DNA from 2 places in the Paraburkholderia graminis genome. Region 1 is predicted to be linked to the other one. Evidence: predicted binding sites of a transcription regulator. Region 1 holds the regulator's gene; the other holds the start of a gene.

What was found. The regulator LexA, encoded in region 1, represses DNA repair genes until DNA is damaged. The targets are predictions, from matches to a motif close to ACTGTATNNNNATACAGT.
Region 2: a site for LexA is predicted at 1,767-1,784, ahead of imuA (translesion DNA synthesis-associated protein ImuA). Genes of this name have one in related genera too.

Annotation. Positions count from the first base shown of each region.
Region 1 is NZ_CP024934.1:1,753,305-1,756,464, reverse strand. It holds gene cysT (sulfate ABC transporter permease subunit CysT) at 1-454, opposite strand, end outside; gene CUJ91_RS07850 (sulfate ABC transporter substrate-binding protein) at 607-1,665, opposite strand; gene lexA (transcriptional repressor LexA) at 1,977-2,639, shown strand; gene CUJ91_RS07840 (hypothetical protein) at 2,747-3,127, shown strand.
Region 2 is NZ_CP024934.1:1,340,874-1,344,033, forward strand. It holds rRNA gene CUJ91_RS06100 (23S ribosomal RNA) at 1-950, shown strand, start outside; rRNA gene rrf (5S ribosomal RNA) at 1,182-1,295, shown strand; partial or broken gene CUJ91_RS06110 (lipocalin family protein) at 1,371-1,616, opposite strand; gene imuA (translesion DNA synthesis-associated protein ImuA) at 1,853-2,692, shown strand; gene CUJ91_RS06120 (Y-family DNA polymerase) at 2,592-3,160, shown strand, end outside.

The DNA.
Region 1 (3,160 bases):
TGAACGTCAGCGCGACCAGCACGCCCACCGGCGTAAAGGCGACCTTCAGGCCGAGCGGCTCGAGAAACTGTCCGATCCAGCCGTTGCCCGCATAGACAGCCGCGAGCGAAATGCCGGCGACCGACGTCGGCAGCGCGAACGGCAGATCGACCACCGCGTCGACGATGCGCTTGAACGGAAACGTGTAGCGCACCAGCACCCACGCGACCAGAAAGCCGAACACCGCGTTGATCAGCGCGCCGCCGAGCGCGGAAAAAAACGTCAGCCGGTATGAAGCAAGCACGCGCGGCGAGCTGACCGCGCGCACGAACTGGCTCCAGTCGAGGGTCGCCGTTTTCAGAAAAGTCGCCGCGAGCGGAATGAGCACCACGAGGCTCAGATAAGCCACCGTGATGCCGAGGGTCAGGCCAAAACCGGGCAACGCGCTCGGCTTTCGGAAGGTCAACGTCGTCATGCTCGTACTCTTTCAGTTGATGCTCGTGTTGCAGGCCTCGGCGTCCCGATCGGCCAAAAGCGCGCCCGCGGCGCGCTCCTTCACGACGCCTGACGGCGCGTCGCGTTTGCCCTGTCCGCGCCGGGTTGCGGCGCGGACCTGGACGATGCTACTTACTGCGGCTGATAGATCGAATCGAACACGCCGCCGTCGGCAAAGTGCGTCTTTTGCGCGTTGGTCCAGCCGCCGAACGAATCGTCGACCGTGTAGAGCTTCAGCTTCGGAAACTTCGCGGTCAACTCGGCCGGCACCTTGTTCGAACGCGGACGGTAGAAGTTCTTCGCGGCGATTTCCTGGCCTTCCTGGCTGTACAGGAAGTTTAGATACGCCTCGGCGAGCTTGCGCGTGCCGTGCTTGTCGACGACCTTGTCCACCACCGCGACCGGCGGCTCGGCCAGAATACTCACCGACGGCACGACGATTTCGAACTTGTCCGTGCCGAATTCCTTGATCGACAGGAACGCCTCGTTTTCCCACGCGATCAGCACGTCTCCGATCCCGCGTTGCACGAAGCTGGTGGTCGCGCCGCGCGCGCCCGAATCGAGCACGCCCGCATTCTTGTAGAGCTTGCCGACGAATTCCTTGGCCTTCTGGTCGTTGCCGCCCGGCTGATGCGCGGCGTACGCCCACGCGGCCAGGTAGTTCCAGCGCGCGCCGCCCGAGGTCTTCGGATTCGGCGTCACGATCGACACGCCCGGCTTCGTCAGATCGTCCCAATCCTTAATGTGCTTGGGGTTGCCCTTGCGCACCAGGAACACGATCGTCGACGTATAAGGCGATGCGTTGTCGGGCAGGCGCTTCTGCCAGTTCTTGTCGATCAAGCCCTTGTTGGCGAGCGCGTCGATGTCGTAGGCGAGCGCAAGCGTCACGACGTCGGCCTGCAGGCCGTCGAGCACCGAGCGAGCCTGCGCGCCCGAGCCGCCATGCGACTGCTTGAACGTGATGGTTTCGCCGGTCTTCGCCTTCCACTCCTTGCCGAACGCCTGGTTCACGTCCTGATAGAGCTCGCGGGTCGGGTCGTAGGAAACGTTCAGCAGCGTGTTGTCGGCGGCTTGCGCCTGGCCGATTGTGCCAATTACGCCGAGCGCGGCCGCCGCGCCGAATGCGAGCGCGGCGATGATGCTCCGCGCCTTATGGGTAGTCCGTGCCCGCCCCGTGTTCCGATGATTCATGTCCTGTTCTCCGCGTGTTGGTCCGCTAAAGCTGCGAGTGGTGTTGTTTTGCGTCGGGTCACGTGCACATGAGCGCGACTGGAGGCCAGTCTATCGAAGGGCTTTCATCATTAAAAATAATGTTTCCTCATTTTTTAATACGCAAAAGTGGTAATGGCAGCCAGACAAGGCGTTGCGGCATGCAAACCGATGTTTTGACGTCGATTGACGACGTTGCAGCGCGGTGCTTGAGCGCGAACTTAAAGTAAAGCTTGAATTGCGCCGAATACTGTATAAAAATACAGTCACCTGTTCATACATACAGTGGCGCCATGACAAAACTCACCGCACGACAGCAGCAGGTTTTCGATCTGATCCGCCGGGCGATCGAACGCACCGGCTTTCCGCCCACCCGCGCGGAGATCGCCGCCGAGCTGGGCTTCAGCTCTGCCAACTCGGCCGAAGAGCATTTGCGGGCGCTTGCCCGCAAGGGCGTGATCGAACTCGCCGCCGGCGCGTCGCGCGGCATCCGTCTGCTGCCCAGCCAGGACTTCGGACAGGACGGCACCCAGCATCAGTTCACGCTGCCGCATCCGAGCATCATGCAACTGTCGCTGCCGCTCATCGGGCGGGTCGCGGCCGGTAGCCCGATCCTCGCGCAGGAACATATCGCGCAGCACTATGCGTGCGACCCGGCGCTGTTCTCGAGCAAGCCCGACTACCTGCTGAAGGTGCGCGGCCTGTCCATGCGCGACGCGGGCATCTTCGACGGCGATCTGCTCGCGGTGCAGAAAAGAAGCGAGGCGAAAGACGGCCAGATCATCATTGCCCGCCTCGGCGACGACGTCACGGTCAAGCGCCTGAAGCGCCGGCCGAACGGTATCGAGCTGATCGCCGAGAACCCCGATTACGAAAACATCTTCGTTGAGACAGGCAGTGCGGACTTCGCGCTGGAAGGCATTGCTGTCGGTCTGATTCGCCCCGGCGAGTTCTGATCGCGCCTGCCGGGTTGGTCGCCTGTCAGTACACCGTACACAGGCGGATCAACCCTCGCCTGCCACTCACTACCGCAGCACACACGTTGAATCGCCCGGAGAGCCTCATGGAACGCCTTGCCCGCCTGTTGCCGTTTCGCCAGTTCGGCCGTTTGCGCCATCTGCGCAAGCTGGTGCCCTGCTCACTGATTGAAGCATCCACGGCCGCCACTGCGTCGCTGTTCGATTCGCCGGTGAACGGCTCCGGTGCGCATGCCGCTTCGTCATCCTTACAGGCGTCTTTGTTGCCGTCGTCGTTGCCGGCGTTCGCGCGGGTGTCGCTGAATTCCGGGCTCAACACCGCGGAGCCGGCGCGTCGCGCGCCGGTGCGGGTTTATCACGGGCCGTCGCGGCTCATCATGGTCGGCACCATGGACGCGGTGTGCAGAATGATCGACCGTTGCATCGCCGACGAAACCAACGTCCAGGGCGCGGTGTTCGAGTCCTGATGTGCGGTAAGGTGTGCGGGCGCGTTGCGGGAA
Region 2 (3,160 bases), 410 kb from region 1:
TCCGACCTGCACGAATGGCGTAACGATGGCCACACTGTCTCCTCCCGAGACTCAGCGAAGTTGAAGTGTTTGTGATGATGCAATCTCCCCGCGGCTAGACGGAAAGACCCCATGAACCTTTACTGTAGCTTTGCATTGGACTTTGAACCGGTCTGTGTAGGATAGGTGGGAGGCTGTGAAGCGTGAACGCCAGTTTGCGTGGAGCCATCCTTGAAATACCACCCTGATCTGTTTGAGGTTCTAACCCTGGTCCGTGAATCCGGATCGGGGACAGTGCATGGTAGGCAGTTTGACTGGGGCGGTCTCCTCCCAAAGTGTAACGGAGGAGTACGAAGGTACGCTAGGTACGGTCGGAAATCGTGCTGATAGTGCAATGGCATAAGCGTGCTTAACTGCGAGACCGACAAGTCGAGCAGGTGCGAAAGCAGGTCATAGTGATCCGGTGGTTCTGTATGGAAGGGCCATCGCTCAACGGATAAAAGGTACTCTGGGGATAACAGGCTGATACCGCCCAAGAGTTCATATCGACGGCGGTGTTTGGCACCTCGATGTCGGCTCATCTCATCCTGGGGCTGTAGCCGGTCCCAAGGGTATGGCTGTTCGCCATTTAAAGAGGTACGTGAGCTGGGTTTAAAACGTCGTGAGACAGTTTGGTCCCTATCTGCCGTGGGCGCTGGATATTTGAAGGGGGCTGCTCCTAGTACGAGAGGACCGGAGTGGACGAACCTCTGGTGTACCGGTTGTCACGCCAGTGGCATCGCCGGGTAGCTATGTTCGGAAGAGATAACCGCTGAAAGCATCTAAGCGGGAAACTCGCCTTAAGATGAGATATCCCCGGGGCTTCGAGCCCCTTGAAGGGTCGTTCAAGACCAGGACGTTGATAGGTCAGGTGTGTAAGCGCAGTAATGCGTTCAGCTAACTGATACTAATTGCCCGTAAGGCTTGATCCTATAACAGGTGTGTCTCGACCAGCGTTGGCGCTTTGGCGCCTACACTGGTCCGATCCCCGAAGGGGATGCGCTGGAACTCCCCGCCAGGGAGAACAGGACGCACGGTTGAGTGATCGATGTTGTGCCTCGAACAACACAGCCCCAACAGCTTTACCCTGGTGAGCATCACCAGAAACTACTTCTTCCCGATTGGTTGTGTTGGCCCAAAACCCAGCATAACAACAAGTCATGCCTGATGACCATAGCGAGTCGGTCCCACCCCTTCCCATCCCGAACAGGACCGTGAAACGACTCCACGCCGATGATAGTGCGGATTACCCGTGTGAAAGTAGGTAATCGTCAGGCTCCCCAGCAGTGTCAGAAACCCCACCCCGAAAAGGTGGGGTTTCTGCGTTTACAGCGCTGGAAAATGCGGCGCCGTCACGGCCCGCCCATGCGCAGAGCGCCCGCATAGCCGGTCAGCTCCAGATACGCCCGCCCGAGCTCCGCGCCATCGCGGCTCACCCGCGCCGCGCCTTCCCAGTACACCGCGCCGGTGGACTGCCGCGAGTCCAGTTCCTGATCGTCCATCAGCGGATCGAGCTGCCAGGTCAGCGCGCCGGTCCTCACCGTCATCGCGACCGGATACGGCGTGTTCGTGCGCGGTGAACGCCACGTGCGGCGCGGCGCAACTCCTTCTTGCACTCTGTCCTATCGGCATCCTCCAAGCGCTAAAGCTCCATTCCCCCAGACCAATCGTATCCATTCCCAAGCCGCTTTTCCTTATTCCACCGGGACCTCCGTACCGCTTCCTCGCCTTAACATCACCATCAAAATACTGTATAAATATACAGTGATGACTCGTCGTCCCTACTCGATCGAGATCGGGCAGGGCGGAGCATTTTCAATGGAACGAGTGGTCTATGGCAGCAGCGATTCAGCTTGTGACAACTCCGCTGTCGTCGCAATTGCGGCGTCAAATGTGGCAGGGCAACGAGCTTGCCGAGGTGGATTCGCGTGTGGTCCCGAGTGGCCACACCGCGCTGGATCGCGTATTGCCCGGACGAGGCTGGCCCGCCGGTGGTGTGACGGAACTGCTGGTCGAGCATTGGGGCGCGGGCGAAATGCGCTTGCTGGCCTACGCGCTTGGTCATCTCACGAAGCAGGCGGGGCGGCATGTGATGCTTGTGGCACCTCCTTTTCAGCCGAGCGCGGCGGCATTGAAGGCGTGGGACATCGATGTCGAGCGCGTGCTATGGGTGCGCTCGAACGAAGACAAGGCTCTTTGGGCCGCCACTCAGGCATTGAAGCAGGACGGCATCGGCGCGGTTCTGGTGTGGTTGTCGAATGCACGCGCCGATAAAGTCAGGCGCTTGCAGGTCGCGGCTCAAGAATCGGCTTCATTGGCATTTTTGATGCGCCCTGTAGAGGCCGCTGCGCAATCGTCGCCAGCGCCATTACGCATGATCTGCGAGCCGCTTTTGCCGGCTAATGCCGAGACGATCAACCGTCGTCAGTGGTTGCAGGAGATTGGCCTGTCGATTGACATCTTCAAGCGCCGCGGGCCGCCGCTTGCCGAGCCGCTTCGTCTCGTTCTGCCGCTGCAAGGCGTTTTGTTACCCGCGAACGGAGCAAGCAGCCATCAAGGATTAGAGACTCAACATGTTGTGGATCGCCGTCGCATTGCCTCTCTTGTCGCTGGAAGCGGTAAAGCCGCTGACATCGCTTCCGGATGGTTCGTCCGCGAAGCAGAATCGGTGTGAGCCGAGCCGCGACGCAAACCCGCCGTGCGATGCCGGAAACATCGCCGACGCGCACTGCTATGCGCTCGCTGACCACGCACATATTCTGCTGCCGGACGTCGATGCCTTGCGCGCCGGTGTGCAACCCGGCCATTCGCGTTCCTACGCGCTGGCTTTGGCGCCGGGGCTCAAACTGCTCACCGCCGACGCCACCCGCGAAACTCAGGCATTCGAAGCAATCGCGCTTGCCCTGTTGACGTACACGCCGAAGGTCTCGCTGGCCGACACGCATACCTTGCTGCTGGAAGTCGGCTCTGGCTTGAGGTTGTTCGGTGGCTTGCGAGCCTTGTTGTCGCGGGTGTCGTCCACGGTCGCGGAATTCGGTTATACCGCGCGTATCGCGTGTGCGCCTACGGCGTGGGGCGCCTGGTTATTGGCGCAGGCACGCGCCAACCGGCAGGGGCGCCGCTGGCATGTGGTAAAGGAGAC